4 regions of the Pandoraea pulmonicola genome follow, and region 3 is predicted to be linked to each of the others. Evidence: predicted binding sites of a transcription regulator. Region 3 holds the regulator's gene; each other region holds the start of a gene.
The links. Region 3 encodes LexA, which represses DNA repair genes until DNA is damaged. Its sites were predicted from a motif close to ACTGTATNNNNATACAGT; they were not measured.
Positions count from the first base shown of each region.

Region 1: the regulator LexA is predicted to act here: its motif matches at 2,205-2,222, upstream of RO07_RS18890 (DUF2471 family protein).
Region 2: the regulator LexA is predicted to act here: its motif matches at 1,844-1,861, upstream of RO07_RS01640 (ATP-dependent helicase).
Region 4: the regulator LexA is predicted to act here: its motif matches at 1,927-1,944, upstream of imuA (translesion DNA synthesis-associated protein ImuA).

Region 1 covers NZ_CP010310.2:4,428,559-4,432,277, forward strand. Annotated here, with positions in the region: gene RO07_RS18880 (GGDEF domain-containing protein) at 130-1,308, shown strand; gene RO07_RS18885 (glutathione S-transferase C-terminal domain-containing protein) at 1,345-2,064, opposite strand; gene RO07_RS18890 (DUF2471 family protein) at 2,251-2,733, shown strand; gene RO07_RS18895 (3'-5' exonuclease family protein) at 2,791-3,719, shown strand, end outside.
Region 2 covers NZ_CP010310.2:379,756-383,474, reverse strand. Annotated here, with positions in the region: gene RO07_RS01640 (ATP-dependent helicase) at 1-1,735, opposite strand, end outside; gene RO07_RS01635 (DUF72 domain-containing protein) at 1,993-2,925, shown strand; partial or broken gene RO07_RS26480 (chloride channel protein) at 2,933-3,124, opposite strand; gene RO07_RS01625 (PDDEXK family nuclease) at 3,272-3,719, shown strand, end outside.
Region 3 covers NZ_CP010310.2:2,508,561-2,512,279, reverse strand. Annotated here, with positions in the region: gene cysT (sulfate ABC transporter permease subunit CysT) at 1-120, opposite strand, end outside; gene RO07_RS11095 (sulfate ABC transporter substrate-binding protein) at 146-1,102, opposite strand; gene lexA (transcriptional repressor LexA) at 1,433-2,086, shown strand; gene RO07_RS11085 (hypothetical protein) at 2,254-2,667, shown strand; gene RO07_RS11080 (enoyl-CoA hydratase/isomerase family protein) at 2,782-3,719, opposite strand, start outside.
Region 4 covers NZ_CP010310.2:4,070,659-4,074,377, reverse strand. Annotated here, with positions in the region: gene RO07_RS17290 (CsgG/HfaB family protein) at 1-195, opposite strand, end outside; gene RO07_RS17285 (Nramp family divalent metal transporter) at 502-1,812, opposite strand; gene imuA (translesion DNA synthesis-associated protein ImuA) at 1,958-2,842, shown strand; gene RO07_RS17275 (Y-family DNA polymerase) at 2,772-3,719, shown strand, end outside.

The DNA of each region.
Region 1 (3,719 bases), 1.9 Mb from region 3:
ACCGGAAAGACCCGCCCGACATTCTACCGGCGTGCGCCGCGGCAACGCTGTAATGGTGTCACGCTGTAACGCGCGACGCGGCGTACATTACAATGCACAACACATGCCGCTCCCCCCGCTGTCATCATCATGTTGACGACGTCCTTGCTCGCGATCACCTCACTGCTCAGCTTCATGATGTTGCTGATCGTGGGATCGCTGCTGCGTTCGCGCGTGGCAGGCGTGCGCGAATGGTGCGGCGCCAACGCCGCGGTGCTCGTCGCGCTGCCGCTCTTCGCCCTGCGCGGCGTGGTGCCCGATGTCCTCTCGATTCCCGTCGCCAACATCACGCTCGCGGGCGGCCTGCTGCTCTATTACGCGGGTTGCGCGCGCTTTCTCGGTCAACCGCAGCACTGGCGCGCGTTAGGGGCGTTGCTGGGCGTGTTCTCGGCCGCCATCCTGTTCTGGTTCTACGGCGTCGACAATCCCCAGGCGCGCGTCATCCTCGTCTCCGGTTTACACGCGGCGATGCTGCTTGCCACGGCCGTGCTCATCGTGCGCCACATCCCGCCGCGCCGTCACCCCTACAACTACTGGCTCACGGCCGGTCTCGCGGCGGCCTTCGCCATCGGGCATGCGATCCGGGGCCTGGTCTTCGGCATGACGCCCGCGCCTGGGCCCGAGGTGTTCGCCCCCACGACGTTCAACGCCGTGATGCTCACCATCGGCTCGATCGTGATGCCGGCCATGACCATGGGCTCGGTGCTGATGATTCACGATGCGATGCTCGCCACGGCCGAGGAAGCCGCCAACCGCGACTACCTGACGGGGGCGCTCTCGCGCAAGCGCTTCGACCTGATGGCACGTCAGGAGATGGGGCGCGCGCTGGCCCGCGGCTGGCCGCTGTCCATCGTCGTCATCGATCTCGATCACTTCAAGCAGATCAACGACACGCACGGCCATGCGGGGGGCGACACCGTCCTGCGCGAGTTCGTGAAGCTCGTGCGCGACACGCTGCGCGAGGGCGACTCCTTCGGGCGTCTGGGCGGGGAAGAGTTCGCCGTGCTGCTGCCCGGCACCGATACCGGCGGCGCGATCCGCATTGCCGAACGTCTGCGCACGCAGGCGAGCCGCCATCTCGTGGCCGGACCGTTCGGCGTTTGCCACTACACGCTGAGCGGCGGCGTGGCGACCTGGCACGAGAACGAGAGCTTCGAAGCACTGTGCATGCGCGCCGACCGCGCGCTGTATGCCGCCAAGATCTCCGGGCGCAACCTCGTGCTCTCCGACGTACTTTCCAGCGACGAGACAGCCCCCGAGGCGGGCTGAGTCAGCGCCACTTCACGTCGTCCCCACCGAGCGCGCTCAACGCCCCGAGCCGTTCCCGCTCTCCGCGAAGAACTCGCGGTGCATGCGCGTCACGTAGGCCGTCAGGTTCGGATGCTTCCCGATTTCATCGCGCAACGTCATGCGGAAGTGCGGCGACGCCGCGCTCCCGATGAAACCGAAGGCGGTGGCATCGGCGCCGCACGGCTTGTCGCCGAAGAAGTACGGCTTGTCGCCGAGCAGCTCCGCGGTCGCCAGAGCGCCACGCGCGAGCAACTGCGCCCGCTCCTGCGACGTGAAGCGCGACGTACCCTGCCCGTGCAGCGTGCCTCGAACCTTGCGGCGGATGAACGCCTGCGCGAGCGGCCGCACCGGCCAGGGAATCGCCTTGAAGAACGACGCCGGTCCCTTGGCGAAATTCTCGTCGTCGCACCAGCGCTCTTGCACCACGTGCCAGTAGAAATGGTCTTCCAGCGCCTTTTCGAACATCCATGCGGCGCCGCGTTGCTCGGGCGTGAGCCCGGCGTCGAAGTCGAAGCCGTACTTGCGCTCGATGTGCAGCCGGATCAGCGTGGAGTCCGCCACGATCTGTCCGTCGTCGTCGAGATACGGCAGCTTGCCCTTGGGGGCGCGTCGAAAGCCGCCGCGGTCCGTCCGATACGGCAGGCCGGCGAGCTTGAGCAGCATCTCGGCCTTGACCACGAAAGGACTGGCGTCCGGCATCCCGAACGCGGGGCCGAAGGTGTACAGGGTCAACATCAGGGGCAGCTCCTGTGCAGTGGGAATGGCGCAGAGTATTACATGCCGACGCCGACTCGTTTTCAGCGTTTACCTGCTTTACAGGCAACACAACCGCCCGCCGAAGGCTGTGCAGAGGGTCCCCGAGACCTGACTCGCACACTGTGAATTTATACAGTATTATGTTCCCCAATCGAGGAACGTCTTATGGAAATCATCGACTGGGATCAACTGGCGCTAAGCGCCGCCGAACGCGACCTTGCCGGCATCGTGCGGGAGATTGCCGCGCGCTACGAACTTCGCCGCCACGCCGGACACGAGACATCCGGGGGTGAGGCCGCGGCCGGCATCATGTCGGACCGGCTGGACTGGCGCACGCTCGTCGCAATTGCCGACGAAGCGGAAGCCGACATCGGCCTGCACGCCCGGCACGAAGCCTGGGTGCTGGCCAGTGTTCTGCGCCTGCCCGGCGACGAGGCCTTGCGCCGCGCCGGCGAACTGCCGCCGCTCGATGCACCGGTGGACCTGCAATGGCCGGACGCACCCGCGCCCGCCGTGTTCCGGGCCATCGTCGCCGCATTCGCCGGCGAAGATTCGCACGGCGAGGATGCCGCGACGCTGATCCGATCCGCAGCCGCCGCGCCGGCCGCTTCCGCCATGCCCGCACGCGGTTCGTCGTGGGCGGCCTGAGCTGCTCGAGCGGCCTGGGCGACCTCGCTCACTTCGGATAGCACAACACACAGCGACATGATGGAAATCGCCGTCGAATCCGCGCAAGCGAAGGTCGCTGCCGAAGCGATCGATCCCGACGTGCTCGCGCGCTCGCTGCCTGCGCCGATGGTGTTCGTCGATCTGGAGACGACCGGCGGCAACGCGCTCGACGACCGCATCACCGAAATCGGCGTGGTCGAAGTCGGTCCGCACGGCGTGGAACAGTGGAGCACCCTGCTCGACCCGGCCGAACCCATCCCGCCCTTCATTCAAAGGTTGACCGGCATCACGAACGAAATGGTGCGCGGCCAGCCATCGTTCGGCACACTCGCCGAAGGTCTGGCGGAGCGACTGCACGGCAAGCTGTTCGTCGCGCACAACGCGCGGTTCGACTACGGCTTCCTCAAGAACGAATTCAAGCGCGCGGGCATTGCGTTTCAGGCGGACGTGCTGTGCACCGTGCGTCTGTCGCGCCTGCTGTTTCCCTCTGCCGCGAGGCATGGCCTGGATGCCCTCATCGCACGCTTCGGCCTCGCCCCGCTCGGGCGCCATCGGGCGCTGGCCGATGCCGATCTGCTCTGGCAGTTCTGGCAGAAACTCCACACCGTCTACACGCCCGACCTGATCGCACGGGCCGTGCAGCGCGTCACGAAACGCTCGAGCCAGCCGCCGCAATTGCCCGACGAAGCGATCGACGCCCTGCCCGACGGCCCCGGCGTCTACCTCTTCTACGGCGAAGGCGACACGTTGCTTTACGTCGGCAAGAGCGTCGATGTCCGGGCGCGCGTGCGTTCGCACTTCTCCAGCGATCACCAGGTGGCCAAGGATCTGCGCATCTCGCAAGAGATCCGGCGCGTGGAAGTGCGACGCACCGTCGGCGAGCTGGGCGCCCTCCTGCTCGAATCGCAGTGGGTCAAACAACTGCAGCCGGTGCACAACCGCCTGCTGCGCCGTGCGTCCAGTCT
Region 2 (3,719 bases), 2.1 Mb from region 3:
TGGCGCTGTGGATCGTCGACAGGATCAGGTAGTCCTCGTCGAGCAGGGGCGCGCCGGATTGCGCGCTGGTCGCATCGGGCGGGTCGAGTGTCAGCTCGGTCAGGAACTGCTCGCGCGAACCGTAGGTGCCCGCGATGCGCGCGAGCTGCTCCAGGTCGGCCTGACGCACCACCGCGTCGTCGAAGCGCTGCGTGAGCAGCGGCGCATACCAGCGCAGCGCCAGATCGACGTCGGCGGGCCAGGCGAGACGCGTGTCGTGCAACGCCATGAAGACATCCACGAAACCGCGCCAATCGCTCGCGGCGGCCGACGGCGGCTTGAATTCGGCCAGCACCTGCGCGGGCGTGGCGGACTGCGCCATGGCGTCGAGCAATCGCGTGGCGCTCACCGGCCCGATGCCGGGAACGAGTTGGGCCACGCGAAACCCCGACAGCCGGCTCGCCGGATTGTGTGCCCAGCGCAGTATCGACAACATGTCCTTCACGTGCGCGGCTTCGAGAAACTTCAATCCACCGAACTTCACGAACGGGATGTTGCGTCGCGTGAGTTCGAGCTCGAGCGCCGCGCTGTGGCTGCCGGTGCGAAACAGTACGGCCTGCTGTATCAGCCGGATGCCTGTCTCCCGTTGCGCCAGCACCTGATCGGCCACCCAGCGCGCCTGCCCCGATTCGTCGCTCACATTGACGAGCTGCGGCAGACGCGTCGACTGGCGATCGGTCCACAGCGCCTTTGCGTAGCGCTCGCTCGATTCGGCGATGACGGCGTTCGACGCATCGAGAATCGGCTGCGTCGAGCGGTAGTTGCGCTCCAGCGTGACCACGTGCGCCGGTTCGGCGAACTGGCCTGGGAAGTCGAGGATATTGCGGATCGTGGCGGCCCGGAAGGCGTAGATCGACTGCGCATCGTCGCCGACCACGGTCAGGCCGCGGCCATCCGGCTTCATCGCGAGCAGGATCTGCGCCTGCAGGCGATTGGTGTCCTGATATTCGTCGACGAGCACATGATCGAAACGCGCACCGAGCTCGCGCGCGAGTTCCGGTGCACGCATCATTTCCGCCCAGTACAGCAGCAGGTCGTCGTAGTCGAGCACTTGCTGCGCCTGCTTCGCATCGACGTACGCGCCGAACAGCGTCTTGAGCTGCGCCTCCCATTGGGCGCACCACGGGAAGTGCTTGGCGAGTACTTCGGCCAGCGGCGCCTGACTGTTCACCACGCGCGAATAGATCGACAGACAGGTGCCCTTGAGCGGAAACCGCGACTGCGTGTTCGAAAAGCCGAACTCGTGGCGCGCCAGGCCGAGCAGATCTTCCGCATCGCTGCGGTCGTGGATCGTGAAGGCTTCCGAGAGGCCGATGCGCGCGGCGAAGTCCCGCAGCAGGCGCGCGCCGATGGCGTGAAACGTGCCCGCCCACGGTAGCCCCGGGGGCTGCGAAGAGGCCAATCCCAGCACCTTCTGCAGCACCGCCCCCACGCGTCGTTCCATTTCGGCGGCCGCGCGGCGGGAGAACGTCAGCAGCAGGATGCGATTGGGATCCGCACCGCGCACGATGAGGTTCGCCACGCGGTGCGCCAGCGTGCTCGTCTTGCCCGATCCCGCCCCCGCGATGACGAGCAACGGCCCGCCGGCCGAGCCATCGTCGCCCACGCCATGGTCGACCGCCTCGCGCTGGCGATCGTTGAGTTCGGCCCACGGGTCGCGGGCGGTTGCTGTCGGCTGTTCTGACATGCGAAGCATCGGGAAAAACGGCGGGGACACCGATGAGAAACGGGTACGAACGGGTACGGACGGCGGAGTGCGAACCTCGACCCACGAGGCACGCGGACGCGGATCCGCACTTCGAATACTGTATATTCATACATTATAACGATGGGTTCGACGCGCATCGAGTCTCATCCGGGTTTCACCGCTTCTTCTATCGCTTCTTCCACCATTTCTTCCGCCGCTTTCCGCTCGCCGCCGCACCGGCACGCCGCGCGGTCCACCTCGACATCATGACCATTCGCACCGGCACCTCGTCCTGGACCGACCCAACGCTCATCGCGTGCGGGCGGTTCTATCCGGCGGGCGTCGACACGCCGGAAGCTCGACTGCGTCACTACGCGTCGCGATTCGATCTGGTCGAAGTGGACAGCAGCTATTACCGCCTGCCGGATGCCGCCATCGCGTGGCGCTGGACGCAACGCACACCGCCGTCGTTTCGCTTCCACATCAAGGCGTTTCGCGCATTCACCGGGCATATGACGCCGTTGGCCGCGCTTCCGTCGGATATCGCGGGCGCGCTCGGAGTGCCCACGGCAAGGTCGGCGCGCGGGAATGTAGAGATCGCGCCCGCCGACATTCCCGCCGAGTTGACCGATGAACTCTGGCGCCGCTATTTCGAAGCCATCGAGCCGTTGCGTCAGAGCGGGCAACTGACGGCGATTCACTTCCAGTTTTCGCCGCGTGTGCGCAACGACCACGCCGGGCGGGCACTGGTCTTCGAGACGGCACGACGCCTGGAGGGCGAGCGACACGCTATCGAATTTCGTCACCGGAGCTGGTTCGATACGCCGTCGCGCGAGGCCGCCACGCTGGCAATGCTGCGAGAGACCGGGGCGGCGCATACCATCGTCGACAGCCCGACCGGGTTCGACAATACGGTGCCGGCGGTGTGGGCCGCGACGCGCGACGACCTATGCGTCGTACGTCTGCACGGCCGCAATGCGGCGGCATGGCACCGGCGCGATATCACAGCCTCGTCGGGGCGGTTCGTCTACGAATACAGTGCGAGCGAGCTGATCGACATTTCGGCGCGAGTGCAGCGTATCGCCGCACTCGCCGACGACACCCACGTGCTCTTCAACACGAACCACGAAGATCAGGGCATGAAGAATGCCGCCGCCTTCCAGCGAGCGATCGCTGGCCTCGCACGCACAATGGGGTGACACGACGATCTGCCGCGCCTGCGAACACCGCAACGAAGCCGATACCGGCGGGCAGCGTCAGGATGTGCGAGAGCGCATTGCCGGGTGTTGCACCAATGTAGAACAGCGGTGTGACCTCCCCGCCCTTGAAGCCGGAGCCGAGTGTGACGATCGTGAATAGGGCTTTGCCGAAGATGGCGCCGGCGAGCGGTGTGCTGAATCAGGAAGCGCGGCCCCTCGCAATGCGTGACGTTTCTTGTGCCGAAATGCCGAACCCGATCGGCGCATTCCGATAAATCGGCCCTTCTGCGTTCGCGCCCCGCCACCCCGCCTAGAATCGGAATCCGGTTCACACAACGCATTCCCCATGACGGCCGACAGGGACTACATCGAACGGGTAAGACACTACGGCTGGCGCGACGTCGCCCGGCTGTGGGAAGCCATCGCCCACTGCTCGACACCGGAATGGGATGCGGGAAAAGCGCTCGAGTATCTCGTGCTCAAGGGATTCGAGTTGAGCGGCGCGAGGGTGCGGTGGCCGTATACCGTGGCGTTGCTGGGCACATCGAACGCGGAGCAAATCGATGGCATGGTTTATGTCGGGAATCTCGCGGCGATGATCGAGTGCAAAGACTACTCGGATCGCCGCGAACGAGTGAAGAAAAATCTCAACTTCACCCCTATCGCAAAACTGCACGCGCAACTGATGCGCCGCCCGCCCACGCTGATCGGCTGCATGTTCACCAGCGGCGATTACACCACGGCGGCGAGAGCGCTGGTGCGCTTCGTCAAGCCGGCGACCATTCTCTGCTGGA
Region 3 (3,719 bases):
GACCATCAGCAACGGCACCAGCACCACGAGGCTCAGGTACGCGACGGTGTAGCCCATCGTCAGGCCGAAGCCCGGCAAGGCACTCGGCTTGCGCCAGAGAGGAAACAGTGCGGTACTCATGCGATGGTCCCCTTTCGCTGTGCCGTTACTTCTTAGTGTAGATCTGGTCGAAGATGCCGCCGTCGGCAAAGTGCTTCGCCTGCGTCTTCGTCCAGCCGCCCAGATCGGCGTCGACCGTATAGAGCTTGAGCTTCGGATACTGCGACTCGTACTTCTTCGCGATTTCCGGCGAGCGCGGACGGTAGAAGTGCTTGGCGGCGATTTCCTGCCCCTGCGGCGAGTACAGCCATTGCAGATAGGCCTCGGCGACCTTGCGCGTACCGCGCTTGTCGACGTTCTTGTCGACCACCGCCACCGGCGGCTCCGTCAGGATCGACGACGACGGCACGACGATGTCGAACTTGTCCGGACCGAGGTCCTTCACCGACAGCAGCGCCTCGTTTTCCCAGGCGATCAGCACGTCGCCGATACCGCGTTCGACGAACGTGGTCGTCGCCCCGCGTGCGCCCGAATCGAGCACGCCGACGTTCCTGTACAGCGCCTTGACGAAATCCTGCGCCTTCTGCTCGTTGCCGCCCGGTTGCTTGAGCGCATAGAGCCATGCGGCGAGGTAGTTCCAGCGAGCGCCGGCCGAGGTCTTCGGATTCGGCGTGACGACGCTGATGCCCGGCTTGACCAGATCGCCCCAGTCCTTGATCTGCTTCGGATTGCCCTTGCGCACGAGCAACACGATGGTGGACGTGTACGGCGTGGCGTTGTCCGGCAGACGCTTCTGCCAGTCCTTGCTCACGAGGCCGGCTTGCGCCAGTTCGTCGATGTCGGCCGAGATGCCGAGCGTGACGACGTCGGCGGGTGCGCCATCGAGCACGGTGCGGGCCTGCTTGCCCGAGCCGCCGTGCGAGGCCTTCACGTTGACCGTGTCGCCCGCGATCTGCTTGTAATGCGCTTCGAAGGCCTTGTTGTAGTCGGCGTACAGTTCACGCGTCGGATCGTACGACACGTTCAGCAGCGAAACACTCGCCGCGTGCGCCTGAATCGCCATGCCGGCGGCCAGCGCCACCGCACCCAGTCTGCCCAATACGCTTGCCAGCTTCTTAGCTTTCGATCCCCGTGCTGCTCTGCTCATGACTTGCACTCCTCGTTTGCTTACGTGTGGTAGGACGCCAGTCTATGGGGGGCGCTAAATAATTAAAAATAATTATTTTTCTTTTGTTTATGCCGGAATAAGGATTAGCGATTTCGTGCTGATGACGGCAGCCGGCCAAAATCGCGTCGGATGTCGACGAACTTCATGCACTACATGAAGTTTCGCTTGCCTTTTTGCAAACACTGTACAAAAATACAGCCACCTGTGCTTCCATACAGTAATGCCATGATCAAACTGACTGCCCGTCAACAGCAAGTCTACGAACTGGTCCGACAAGCGATCGAGCGCACCGGCTTTCCGCCTACGCGCGCCGAGATTGCGGCCGAACTGGGCTTCTCCTCGGCCAATGCGGCGGAGGAGCATCTGCGGGCGCTGGCGCGCAAGGGCGTGATCGAACTGGCGGCCGGTCAGTCGCGCGGCATCCGCCTCAAGCGTCTGGACGAAGCTGGTGGCGCGCATCAGTTCACGTTGCCGCATATGAGCCTCATGCAACTGTCGCTGCCGCTCGTCGGACGTGTGGCCGCCGGTAGCCCGATCCTGGCGCAGGAGCACATCGAACGCAATTTCCAGTGCGATCCGAACATGTTCGCGCGCCAACCCGATTACCTGTTGAAGGTGCGCGGGATGTCGATGCGCGACGCCGGCATTCTCGATGGCGACCTGCTCGCCGTGCAGAAGGCCGCGGACGCACGCGAAGGTCAGATCGTCGTGGCGCGTATCGGCGACGACGTGACCGTCAAACGATTTCATCGCATCAAGGGCGGGGTCGAACTCATCGCCGAGAACCCCGACTTCGAGAACATCCATGTCGATGAAGGAAGCGGTGACTTTGCGCTGGAGGGGATTGCGGTTGGCCTGATCCGCAACAACGACCTCTAGGCGTCTGTCCGGGCGCGCCGCGAGAGCGACACGCGCCACTCCCTGAAGATTTGCATTTCCGTCTGCGCCGGGCTGGGTCCGGCGCCCGTGCCCTGCTGCGCCTGTGATTTGTGAAGCGATGCAACGGGATACGCCCCTCCGACCCATATTGGAAGAAGGATCGCATCATGGCTCGACTCTTTGGTTTGCTGCGTACGTCGCTGGGTGAAGCGCGTGTTCGGGTGTCGTCGCAAGCGCGTCTGTCCGCGGTGTACGGTTTGTCCGCGCTGTCCGGCCCGTTCGCCGCGGCGCCCGCCACGGCGCGTTCCTATACCGTGCCGGTGCGCCCCCGCAGTACGCTGCTGCCGCGCACGCTGACGTCGGCAGTCGCATCGGCGACGCGCCGCGCATGTCCCGCCGGCAAGGCCGTCAAGGCATCCCGCGATGTGCGCGACCGTAACGGGAACGGAAACGGACATGCCGCTCACGACGTGCGCGTGTATCGCGATGTGTCGCACATCGTGATGGTCGGCAGCATTGCCGACATCTGCCGCAGGCTCGATCAGGCCGTCGGCGAGCAGTTCTGCCAGGCTGCGGTGTAAGTCGCAGGCCGAAATCCGGGAGGCGCCGTCTGAAGAATCTATGGCGCCAGCCGGGACCGCCCATGGCCGCGTTCGTCGACGAACCGATCGCGCAGGCAACCAGTCACGCCACCATCACTGCCCCAGATCGCGCAAGGGGTTGTCTGCGCCGCGGCGCTCACCTTCGAAGAAGCGCGCCACATCGGCGTGCGTCACCGCTTCGATGTTCGCGTGCTGCCAGCGCGGCTTGTGATCCTTGTCCACGACCAGTGCGCGAATCCCCTCCACACCTTCGGCGCCCGTACGGCCATCGAGGTTGAAGACGCTGCGCATCATCAGCCACTCCTCGCGCAGCTCGTCGGCCAACGACAGTTTGCGGGCGCGGCGCACCTGCTCCAGCGTGACACAGACCATCAGCGGCGAGCGCTTGGCACGCAGCAGGTCCTCCGTCTCTTCGGCCCACCCCGAATACTCGCAACGCGCTTCCCGCTTGAGCGAGTGAAGAATGGCTGGCATGTCGGGCAGACCGAAATGATGATCAATGACATCGCGCAACGGCGCGAGCTTGCCCGGGGCAATGCCGGCGGGCGGCAGGCTCTCGCGAGCAAAGTTGCGCGCCGCATCGAGCACGGCATCGGCGTTCTGCCACTCGCCGTTCGCCAGCAATTCGCACAGCGCAGGCAGCGAGGCGCGCGGCAGCACCGCGTCGGCCAGGCCGATTTCACATGCGTCGACAGCACCGAACACGAGGCCGGTCGTGCCGAGATACTCGCCGAGACGCCCTGCGAGATTCGCGAGGAAATACCCCCCGCCGACATCAGGGAACAGCCCGATAGCCGTTTCGGGCATCGCCATGCGCGTCGCTTCGGTCACGATGCGCAGCGCGGCTCCCTGTGAGACGCCCATGCCGCCGCCCATCACCACGCCGTCCATCAATGCGATGTAGGGCTTCGGATAAGCGGCGATGGCGTAGTTCAGCCGGTACTCGTCGGTGAAAAAGTCCATGATGTCGGTGCGCCCGGCACTGACGGCCTCATGGAAATAGCGAATGTCGCCCCCCGCGCACAAGCCCT
Region 4 (3,719 bases), 1.6 Mb from region 3:
CTTGGCCTGGCTGCCGAGACGGTCGACGTTATCGGAAAAGACGCCGCGCATGTACGCGGAACGGTTGTCGAACTTGCCGACTGCGATCGGCGTGCGTACACCGACATACGGACGGCTGGCACTTTCGACCTTGGCGACTTGCACGGAACGCGAGCTCTCGGTGGCGCAACCGCCGAGCACGCCTGCGGCGAGCATGGCGGCGCTGAGCAGTGCAATGCTGGACTTCTTCTGCACGTTGATACCCCTGTAGATGTTGTGACCCGGCAGGCGATGCACGATGACGTCGCCCCGCTGCGGTTGTCTGATCCCCTTGCGGAATGCTGCGAACTTTGACTTGTAAGACCTAGTAAGGGGTGCTGATGTTAGCACGCTGCGAGGGCGTAGCGCATGCTCCGGAAAGTCATAGGCGGCGCCACTTTCACCGGGGTGCCGCCGTCCGCGTACATCAGTCACCTCTCATTCATACCTCAGTCCTACAACAATTCATACATCATTCATATCTCAGTCGAGGCCGAAGATCAGGAGCAGGTTGGTGGCGGTGATCACCGTGAAGAGCGTCCATGCCACGACTTGCGCCGGCCATCGGATCGCATTGCCATTCATCATGCGTGGATCGCTCACCGAACGGATGAGCGGCCACACCGCGAACGGCAGTTGCAGGCTGAGCAGCACCTGACTCCACACGAGCAGCTTGCCCAACGATCCGTCGCCGAGCCAGAGCACGCCGATCAGCGCGGGCACGAGCGCCAGGCCGCGCGTGATCAGCCGCCGCTGATAGCACGGGATCTTCAGATGCAGGAAGCCGTCCATGATGACCTGCCCCGCGATGGTGCCGGTGAGCGTCGAGCTCTGTCCGGAGGCCAGCAGCGCGATGCCGAAGAGGAACGCGGCGGCGCTGCCGGCAATCGGCGTGATGAGCCGGTAGGCCTGCTCGATGTCGGTGACGTTGGTCTGGCCGCTCGCATGAAAGGCCGAACCCGCAAGAATCAGAATTGCCCCATTCACGCACATCGCCAACACGAGCGAGACCCATGTGTCGATGCGTACCAGCGTGAGGGTGTCATGGAGGTGACCGCGCTTGCCGCCGGTCACGCGTCGGGTCTGTACGACCGACGAGTGCAGATACAGGTTGTGCGGCATGATCGTCGCACCCACGATGCCCAGCGCCAGCACGATGGCGTCGCGCCGGTCATGGCTTGGCGCGCCGGGGACGAGGCCGGCAGCCACGGCATGCCAGTCGGGCGGCACCATCGCGACCTGCACGACGAAGCAGAAAGCCATCGTGCCGATGAGCCCGAACACGATGGCTTCGATCTGACGGAAACCTTTGCCCTGCAGACCCAGCACGATCATCGTGTCGAGCGCGGTGAGCACGATGCCCCACGCGAGTGGCACGCCCAGCAGCAGTTTGAAGGCGAGGGCGCAACCGAGCACTTCGGCGATGTCGCAGGCGATGATCGAAATTTCGGCGGTGATCCATTGCACGACGCGTCCCGTGCGTCCGTAGCGATCGTAGCTCGCCTGGGCGAGATCGCGTCCGGCCGCCAGTCCGAGCCGCGCGGCGAGCATCTGGAGAAAGATGGCCGCGAGGCTCGAGAGCGCCACCACCCAGAGCAGCGAGTAACCGAATTGCGAGCCCGCCTGAATGTCCGTCGCCCAGTTGCCCGGGTCCATGTAGCCGATGGCGACGAGCAACCCCGGGCCGGCAAAGCGCTTGAGTTTGGTCCAGCGCGATTCGCGGGCGTCGATGACGATACTGCCTTTGACTTCGGCGGGACAGAACGGGGCAGTGGCGGTAGTCGGCAGCGGCATGAAGATGGGGCGGAGTGGGAGAACTGGGAGTGACGCCAACGGTAGCCGGGCTTGTGACAGGCCGCAAGAGAAACGCCGCCGCAAGGGTCACGTAAAGTGCGTGCGAACTGCTATACTGTATATTCATACAGTATTTGGGTGCGCCATGGCCCTACCGCTTTCGTCTTTGCCTGCCGGGCTGTGGCGTGCCAGTGAGTTGGCGCATTGCCGCCGCGCCGGCCATCGCTCCGGCTTTGCCGCGCTCGACGCCGAGTTGCCTGGCGCCGGGTGGCCGCATGGCGCGGTGACGGAGTTGCTGAGCGATCGGTCTGGCATTGGCGAGTGGCGGTTGCTGGCACCGGTCTTGCGCGATCTCACGCAGGCGGGGAAGCCGGTGATGGTGATTGCACCGCCGATGCTGCCGTATGCGCCGGCGCTGGCGGGGTGGGGCATCGATCTGCGCTGGCTCAGCGTGGTGATGCGGCCGGCGCGAAAGGCGTCCGGGGCACGAGGCGTACGCGCAGCGAAAGGCGCCCGTGCCGAGGATCGGGACATGCTCTGGTGTGCCGAGCAGGCGCTCAGGAGCGCGTGCTGCGGCGCCGTGCTGGCCTGGCTGCCAGCGGCCACGGCCGAGCAGATCCGGCGCCTGCAGGTCGCTGCCGGCGGTGGCGAGACGTTGGCCTGGGTAATGCGTCCACGTGGGGAGGCGGCGACGGCGTCTGCCGCGCCGTTGCGACTGGGGCTGACCGTAGGCGAGAGCAGCCGCCTGGGCGTGCAGTTTCATAAGCGTCGCGGGCCGCCTCGGCTCGAACCGCTCTGGCTGACACTGCCCGCGCCCTATACGCGAGCGTCGCAACCGGTGGCGGGTGCTGAGGGCCAGGAGGCGCCGTTGCCCGTCACGCCAGATCCGTCGGGGGAGACCCATCGCGCCGAACCGATGCCCTCGTCTTCTTTTTCTGCTGTTGTTTCTGGAGTTCCGCATGGCTTGCTGGATAGCCCTGCATCTGCCGTATCTGGCGCTCGAGATCGCGTCTCCGCGTACGCGGGCTGATGCGCCGGGCATATCCGTCGACACCACGGTCGTGCTGGCGCAGTCGCGTGTCTGGCAGGCGAGCGAGGCGGCGCGGGCCGCCGGTGTGCAGCCCGGCATGCGCCGTGGTGGCGTGTTGGCCTTGCTGCCGCAGGTACGATTTCGCGATCGTGACGAAGCCGCCGAGACGCTCGCCCTGGAAGCCTTGGCACTGGCGCTGCTGCGCTTCGGTCCGGACGTCGCCATCGCTTCGCCACATTGTGTGTTGATCGATGCGGCGCCGAGTCTGCGGCTGTTCGGTGGGCTTGCGTCGCTGTGCGCGCAGGTGCTCGAGAGTGCCGAAGCGCTCGGACATCGGGCGTCGCTGGGCATTGCCGCCACGGCCGGCGCGGCGGCGTTGCTGGCGCACGCACGAGGGGCCGTGCCCAGCGATACCGTTTCTCATGCGTCCTCTCACTGCCCGTTGCAAGCCGCGATGCAGGCACGCGCCTCGGATCATCGGGCGTTGGCGGGGACTGCCGCATCGACGGCGACAGCAACGACAACAGCGACGATGTCCGTGCCCCTGTTGCCGCCATCATTGGCGACACTGCCGCAGCAGCTTGATCCGTTGCCGGTCGTGCTGCTGCCCGAGGCGCGGCCGTGGCTCGACTGGCTCGCGCAGATCGGATGTGCGACGCTGGGCGAATTGCGCGCGTTGCCCGCCGCCGGCGTGAGGCGCCGCTGCGGGGCGGCGCTGCCGGGGGCGCTGGCGCGCGTCTATGGCGAGGCGCCCGAAGCGCCGGACTGGTATCGCGCGCCGCCGCATTTCGAGGCGGTACTGCCGCTGCCGTCGCTGACCCACGATATCGAGGTGTTGCTCTTCGGACTGCGCCGTCTGCTCGCGCAACTCACGGGG